Regions from separate parts of the Pseudoalteromonas sp. DY56-GL79 genome, predicted to be linked through region 1. Evidence: riboswitches for the same ligand, from Rfam matches in the RefSeq annotation. Region 1 holds a riboswitch; the other holds the start of a gene.

What was found. A riboswitch is a leader RNA that binds a small molecule or an ion and turns the genes downstream of it on or off. The one in region 1 is predicted to bind cobalamin.
Region 2: linked by a shared signal. The riboswitch ahead of NO992_RS02790 (ABC transporter ATP-binding protein) and the one ahead of NO992_RS12045 (TonB-dependent receptor domain-containing protein) in region 1 are both predicted to bind cobalamin.

The regions. Positions count from the first base shown of each region.
Region 1 is NZ_JANHZS010000015.1:5,070-9,286, reverse strand. Features, by position in the region: gene NO992_RS12045 (TonB-dependent receptor domain-containing protein) at 1-1,734, opposite strand, end outside; cobalamin riboswitch at 1,769-2,015, opposite strand; gene NO992_RS12040 (YajQ family cyclic di-GMP-binding protein) at 2,370-2,852, opposite strand; gene NO992_RS12035 (VanZ family protein) at 3,083-3,355, shown strand; gene NO992_RS12030 (ketopantoate reductase family protein) at 3,348-4,217, shown strand, end outside.
Region 2 is NZ_JANHZS010000003.1:52,675-56,891, forward strand. Features, by position in the region: gene cobT (nicotinate-nucleotide--dimethylbenzimidazole phosphoribosyltransferase) at 1-598, opposite strand, end outside; gene NO992_RS02785 (iron ABC transporter permease) at 591-1,616, opposite strand; gene NO992_RS02790 (ABC transporter ATP-binding protein) at 1,613-2,410, opposite strand; cobalamin riboswitch at 2,479-2,607, opposite strand; gene NO992_RS02795 (histidine phosphatase family protein) at 2,626-3,225, opposite strand; gene nqrM ((Na+)-NQR maturation NqrM) at 3,306-3,518, opposite strand; gene NO992_RS02805 (FAD:protein FMN transferase) at 3,619-4,217, opposite strand, start outside.

The DNA.
Region 1 (4,217 bases):
ATTTAACTTGAATCCGTCGAAAAACGTATAGTTAGCAGCTAAGTTAAACAGCGTATATGACGGTAAAGTCACTGTATATGCACCTTCAGCTCCCCATACTTTATCGTCGCGATTACCTCTATGGACTAAGGTCAGTGTTGCGTCGACATTTTCCCACTCTTTACTGACTGAATAAGTTAAGGTGCGTCTCGCTCTGCGCTGTAATTGCTTGTCGGTATCAGCGTCTTTAGCACTCACATAGCTTGCATTTACCGTATGCTCGATACCAAATTTGTCTTCAATTTCAACAGAAAGATCAGCACCTTCAAAGTCAGCGCGCTGAACATTGTAAGGGATGTATTTCCATTTATCATTTTGCTGATAAACGATTTTATCGGTAATACGGTTATCGTATACCGCAGCTTCCACACGAAAGTTCTTGCCGCTCCATGTGACAATAATTTCGTTATTAGTGGCTTCTTCCGGCTTAATATTTGGGTTAGGCAGATAGTAAGGACTATCAATCACAAACGCCTGTGATAAAGAAGGTGCTCTAAAGGCAGTACCATGATTCAACTTAACACTCAGGCCATCCATGAGTTGCTTGCCTACAGCAACCGTATAGGTGTTTGCACGACCATGAAAATCATAATCATCCGTTCTCAGTACAACCTCTGCCAGCCAATTTTCATCGTTGTAAAACCCACCTAGTGCTAAAGATAAGTTATCACGCTCAGGCTCTGAAAAAGAGGCGGTAGAATCACCAACATCTTCATTTAGAAAGGTAAAGTTACCAGTGAAGATCAAAGCTTCAGTTAAACTATATTGCGACTGATATTCAAATTGGCTGCGTTTGGTGACATAAGCGTTATCGTCAGCACTATTGCCGATTTGAACGTTTTGTTCCTTACCTAAGCTGTATGACGCACTTTGACTAAACTTGTCAGTACGTCTTTTCCACGCCAACTTATTGGTGTAGTTATGGAAACGGTAAGCATCACTACCAAAAGAGTCATACTCCCCCTCACCTTCACTGTACTGTGAACGTAAGCTAAAAATGCCACTTTCTTCATCACCATACTGCACATTTAAACCGGCATTACCGTTATAATATCCATCACGGTCATGGTTTTTTGTGATTGCAGCTTCAGGGTCTTTCTCAATCACATCATAGCCATCGGTATGAGTGTAACCCGCATTAGCTGCAATACTAAACTTGTCTTTTTTGTAATTTACCGTCGCTTCGGTCTTGGAGTAATTGTTACTCCCAGTCGTAAGCGCGATTGTATTGTTATTCCCTTCGCGACTAATAATATTAATCACGCCAGCAATGGCATCTGAACCATAAATTGCAGCTTTGGCACCACGAATAATCTCAATTCTTTCGATGCTATTAAGTGGTAAATTAGTGAGCGAATTGTCACCGGAGTTTGCATCCGTCACTCGAACCCCATCGATTAACACTAGCGTATGCTTAGCATCATTACCGCGTAGAAATAAACTCACGCTTTGACCAAAGCCTCCGTTTCTAACCGCTTGAATACCAGCGACATTATCGAGTAGCGATACGACATCTTGAACATTGCTTTTTTCAATATCAGCACGACCTATAACCGTAATGGCAGACAATGCGCTTTCTAGAGACTGTTCAAATTTATTGGCAGTAACAGTGATATGTTCAACATTTTGATCCGCAAATGCTGAAAAAGAGAGCGCCGTCGCTATCGCCGCGCTTAGAGCAGTTTTATTTAACATGGTTTCCCCTAACTTGTACCCACCGTACAAGAACACAAAGTGACTGTTTCAAGGCCGGTCTCCGGGCTCAGTAAATCTGCAGATTGGCAGTTCACTCTACCGTTGCGGGGGCAGCGCTGGCATAGAACCGATCCAAGCTAATCACGTGTAATAAACTGTCTTACTCAATTTATTATTGATTAACGCAATTAGATGTTCCCTTGTGTTCGCACCAGTTTCCCGATTATCTATACACTTAGCAACCACACTAGGTTGTGTACAGCACCTTGAAAATGCGAGGCTATTGTCTTGGGTTTCGGAATGATTGTCAATGGACGTCTAGAAATCCAAAAGTGCAATCTATGCACTTTTGGAACGAAGGAAAGCGTAACTAGGACCTGTTGACCTTTGCTGTTTGATTTTTGTTCTCCTGAGTGTGTTTTGATCGCGACGCTCGACTTGTCGCCTAGTAATCTAGGCAAAAGTTGAGCAACAATGAACAAAGCGCACTCAGGGGAACCCAAAGGGCAGCGCTTGATTGGCATTTCTACTGTGTTATCGCCTAACTTACATAGAATAACTATGCTACGCAGGCTCTGCCTTGCATAAATACCAATCAAACTGCTGCAAAAACAAACTTGAAAGGTCAACAGGCCCTAGTCGCGGAAGTTTTTGAATTGAAATGGCTGACCAAGCTCACCGGTACGAACCAGTTGCATCGTTTCTTGCAAATCGTCACGCTTTTTACCCGTTACACGCACCGTATCGCCTTGAATTGACGCTTGAACTTTAACTTTTGAGTCTTTAATAAGCTTAACCAGTTTTTTCGCCATCTCTTTGTCGATGCCTTGCTTTAACGCCACCTTGCGCGATACGTATTTGCCAGAGCGCTCAATGTCTTTTAACTCGAAGCTTGCTACATCAAGGCCGCGCTTTGCCGCTTTACCCACTAACATATCGAACAATTGCATAACTTGCTGTTCTGCTTCCGCTTTGAGGTTGATCATTTCACCGCTTAGCTCGATTGACGCATCTACGCCACGAAAATCAAAACGCGTATCAAGCTCACGAACCGCGTTGTCTACGGTATTTTTTGCTTCTGTCATATCAATTTCAGATACAATATCAAATGAAGGCATGCTTCTCTCCTAAAGTCATTTTGGCTCGATTATAGCAGTTTATGCTTAATTTGAGTTACTTTAAGTTTTTAAACAACGTATTAGGATGTTCACCCAATGGACAGTTTTCGATGGTATACTGCTCGCTTAGTCATACAGAAGTAGGATGTATTGTGACACGGCGCGTTTATAAAGCTCTTTTGATTATCTCTTTAATTATATGTACGGTGCTATTCGCAAAGGAAATTAGCTTGTCTCCAAAGCTGTTCCCAAATATCGATAAAGTGGCACATTTTGGTGTGTTTTTTGTGCTTGCGTTTATCTCTCACCATGCTTTTAAAGTGAAAGTATGGACACACATAGTGCTACTGTCCTTGTATGGTGCAGGAATTGAGTGGATGCAACATACACTACCGTACCGCCAAGCATCTACCGCTGACTTTTTAGCTGATTTAGCCGGTGCGGTCAGTTATTTTGTTCTATTTTATATTTGGGCAAGTTGGCGCAACAGAAAACATGGCTAACATACATATTTTAGGTGAAGGGGCGATAGGATTACTGCTCGCCCAGCATCTTAGTCAATCTCATCAAATTACGCTGATCACTCGAAATAAACGCGCAGCGACTTATCGCTATCAAACAGCAAGTATTCAACAAACCATCCCATGCAGCACAAAAACGCTTGCAGAACTTCCAGCCAGCAGTATAGATACGCTAATCATTCCCGTTAAAGCATATCAGGTCATCGAAGCACTCCGAGCGCTTCGTCCTGCTCTTTCAAAAAATGGCACGCTAATTCTTAGTCATAATGGCATGGTAGATTGGTCTGGTGAGTTAGCTGCGCTTGAAAAAACACAATCCGCCTACTTCTTAAGCACATCCATCGCAGGCTATAAAGTCGCAGACACGGTGCACCATACAGGACAAGGTGCAACTTGGTTTGGGCCGCTAAATTCACCAGCTGAATGCCACTACCAGCGCGTATTCTCGCAACTGTTTAGCACATTTGAAAATGCCCAAACCACGTTTGATATCATGCCAACACTTTGGAAAAAGCTGGCGGTTAATATTGCCATTAACCCATTAAGTGCATTGGAGCAAGTCGCAAATGGTCAGTTAAGACAGCCCAAATACGCAGCCCAAATCCTTAATTTAATGAATGAAGTACAACTAGTGGCTGCAAGTACAGGCGTAAACTTAGCGCTTAGCGAGCTAGTCACGCTTGCTTACACCGTAATGGCACAAACCGCAAACAATCGCTCTTCAATGAATCAGGATGTCGCGAATAATAGACGCACAGAAATTGACGCCATGTGCGGGTATATTTGCGAGCTAGCAGCAAAACAAAATATTGATGTACCGTTTAATCAACAGTTATTTGATGAA
Region 2 (4,217 bases), on a different contig from region 1:
GCCCCACACATAATTCCACACTCGCCCCACTGAGCGCCGCTAAAATTGCAGCTGCAGAACTGGTATTGCCAATCCCCATTTCACCAAAAGCAATTACGTTGCTACCCGCTTCAATAGCGGACATCACTACTTGCTCTCCGTATTCAAATCCTTGCTTGAGCTGCATTTCACTCATCGCGGGTTGTTTATGGAAAGCATGAGTAATATCGCCAAGTCGCTGTGAGCACAAATTCGGCGCAGGCTCGCATGGCACTAATGTGCCACAGTCTACTACGGTTAACTGCCAACCAAGTTCTCGACAAAAGACATTGATCGCTGCACCGCCCTGCACAAAGTTTGCAACCATTTGCCCAGTCACTTCGCTTGGCGCGATAGAAACCCCGTGACTTGCAATACCATGGTCGCCCACAAAAACAAACATTGCAGGGCGCGTTATTGCTAACTGCTCTATGTCTAATTGCGCCTGCCCTTGTGAGAAGATCTGTACTAGCTGCGCAGCCAAGGCTTCAAGCTTACCAAGCGCACCTAGCGGTTTGGTTTTTAAGTCAATGCGCTGTTGAATAAGCGTGTTTAAGCGAGTATCTAACGGTTTAACCATGGGTAACTCCGACGCCTCCAGAGCGGCGATTTTTGAAAATAAGCAATGCTAAGAAGAACACGCTGCCAATGGCGGCGGTGATCACACCCACAGGAAGTTCCTGATTATCGATAAGCGTGCGCGACAATACGTCCACCCATAGCATCAATAGCGAACCGCAAAGCGCGGTGGCCACAAGCCCAATGACCTTTGCTTGCGAGATAAAAAAGCGCACGATATGCGGGATCATCAAACCTACAAATCCGACTCCACCGCACGCAGCCACAAGTACTGCGGTGAGTAAGGAGCTCAATAACAACATACCTATTCGCACTCGTCCTACATTCACGCCAAGCGTGGTGGCACTCTCATCTCCGAGCAACAAGGCGTTGAGTGGCCGACGCATCACTAAAAGCGTGATAAAACTCAGCAACACGACCAAACAAGGAAGCCATAGCCATTGCCAGCTCGCCCTTGCAAACGAGCCTAGATTCCAAAACAAGATTGCACTGATGGCTTGAGGGTCACTCCAATAGAGCAACAAGCTAGTAAAGGCACTGAACAGAAAAGAAAGTGCGACTCCCGCCAAGAGCATAGTTTCCACCTGCTGCATTGCATTGCGCTTTGCCACAAATAAAAGCAACAAAATAGACAGCAAACTTCCGACAAATGCAGCCCCAGACATCATTAGGCTAGACTGTGCACCAAATAGCGCGATAAGTACCACCACACCAAATGAGGCACCTGAAGAAATACCAAATAAATAAGGATCAGCTAGAGGGTTACGCGTCACGGTTTGCAAAATAAGACCTGCTATCGCCAGTCCTGCTCCCGCGCTCATCGCCAGTAACGTCCGTGGCAGACGAAGTTCAACTACCACTCGTTGTTGAAGTACGTTGGGATCGAAATTAATAATCGCTTGTATAACTGTATGCCAAGATAAATCAATCGCACCGATCTTTAGTGCCATCAGCATGCTAAAACAGCACAAGCTCAATAGCAGTATCGATATCAACGCGATCCGCTTTGCGGCAATCATAACTGATACCCATAATGAAAGCGTATATGTGGAATCTCACTGTTATTTGGCGGATGACGGACAGTAGAAACCTCTGCGCATACCCCAAAAACTTGGCTTAATAGGGTTTCGTTAATGACTTCAAGTGGCGACCCATCTGCAACAAGCTCACCGTTATTTAATACTAATAAGCGGTCGCACAAGGCGCTAGCCAAATTTAAGTCGTGAAAAGACGCGATGATAGTAACGCCAAGTTGTTTGGCCAGCTCCATAATTTGGATTTGATATTTAATGTCCAAATGGCTGGTGGGCTCATCCATTATCAATACTTGAGGCGCTTGCACCATAGCACGTGCGATCATTGCCCTTTGCTTCTCCCCACCAGACAATGAGCTAAAACATTGCTCCAATTTATGGCTCAATCCAACCTGCTCAATGGCATGTAAGATTGCCTGTTTTTCAGCAGCCGTCGTTGTCGCGAGCAGTGATTTGTTTGGTGTTAGCCCCATCAATACCATATCAAATAATGGCAGAGTAAACTCAGCGGGGATCTCTTGTAGCACCACAGCAACATTTCTCGCGTAAGCCTTACGTCCATAACTAGCTAGCGGCTTATCATTGAAAAGTAGCGACCCAGAACTTGGTGCTGTGTATTGATATAAAGTGCGCAGCAAAGTCGACTTTCCAGCACCATTCGGTCCGAGCAAACCAATAAATTCACCCGAATTAATAGCAAAGCTGAGTGCCTTTAAGATGGCTTTACCACCAAGCTGCACGCTAAGTTTATCGACTTGAAACTGTGGAGTAACTGCCATAGCACCTCTGATTGGGCACGGCAAAGTAGTAGCTTATAGAGAAGCGACAACTTTGACTTAAGTCTGCCCGCTTAAGTATATGGATAGGCCTTGGTATCTGACTTATGCAAGAGACAAGGCTCAAGCACTTACAGTTGCGGGGACAGTTGAGGACTCACACCTCATTCCCAATATCTGCCTATCACGAAATTTGCAATATTATGAAGTCTAGACGTCTAAAATACAACTTTTGGCCAAGCAGTTTGGCTGCTGTCGTAAAACACCTCAACTTTTACTATACCCGCATAAGGAATATCTATCTTCGATTGGTATGCAGTAAGCTCTGGCGATAGCTCAAGAATAAGTGCTACAAGCGCTTTTATTACTCCTGCATGCGCTACGACGGCGATACACTCTTCACTTGGCGACGCCAAAATACTGTGCCACCACGTTGTGACCCGATGATGAAAATCATACATAGACTCGCCCTCAGGAGGCGTGTGCAGCCAAGGGTTTTGCCAAAAATCGCCAATACTTGGAGATTGGGTTTCTCGCCAAAGCGTATCATAAGGTTGTCCATCCCATAATCCAAAATCAAATTCGGCGAGATTTGGCTCCACGTCAATGGGGAGTTGATACTGCTTTGCAAAGGCTGTAGCAGTATTCAGGCAGCGCTTCCTTGGAGAGCTAATAATACGCTTCGGGCCACTTAGACTCGTTAATGATTGCAGCAATTGCTGAGCGCCTATGGTACTGAGCTCGGGATCTGTCACTCCAAGTAAATGGCCTGAGAGCGTCGTTTCACCATGACGAACAAAATATAGCTGCCGCTGCATTTTTACTTAACCTAAGGTTTGTTACCCAAAAAGCAAAAACGCAAGCTAAGCTTGCGTTTTCAATTAATATCATTCTACGATTACAGGATCTGGTTTTCTTTCCACATCTCTTCTTTTGCTAACCGCTTTTTGCGTTTGTCGCATGGATCGTCGCAATCACAAATTTTGTCAATGCCCATTGAGCCTAAACCACCACAACTACTGGCCATGGATTTCTTTTGTACGATAACGCCTACAGCCATCGCAACAGCGATAAGCATAAGTAAACCGAAAGTAAGGAGGAATAAAGACATTATCTAGCCCCTTTTATTGCTACATTGAATTGAGTGACGACGCGCAAATTATACGCTTTCATGACGTCACTCACAATTAAATTATGGGGTGTTGTAGAGCTTAATTCAAGTACGGCTGAAATGCTTCACTCGCGTAACTCTTGATCCCTTCAGGACTTTTATACATCAAATACACGGGGAGTTGATGCTCAGTGGCATACGCCTTTGCACGCTCCGTGCCCATCACAGTCAATGCTGTTGCTAAGCCATCAGCCGTCATCGCAGATGGATGCAGTACCGTTACTGATACTAGCTCATGTTTAACCGGGCGACCTGTTGTTGGGTCAATAAGGTGTGTAAAGGTTTCACCATCCATTTCATAGAAAATACGGTAGTCACCTGAGGTCGCAATGCCATTTTTGCCAGGCTCTATCACACGGTGAATTTGGCGTTGACCAACAGGCGCATCAGGTTTCTCGATAGCAATACGCCACTCACCATCCGGCTTCTTACCTGAAACTCGCAGCTCGCCGCCAATTTCAACCATATAGTCATGAATATCATGACTCTCAATTACCTCGGCGACCTTATCTATACCATAACCTTTAGCGGTTGCAGAAAATGATAATTCAAGTCCAGCAATTGTTTTAGCGAGGCCACTGTCATTTAAAATGAGCTTATCGACACCGATACGAGTGCGCATATCGTCTAACTCAGCCT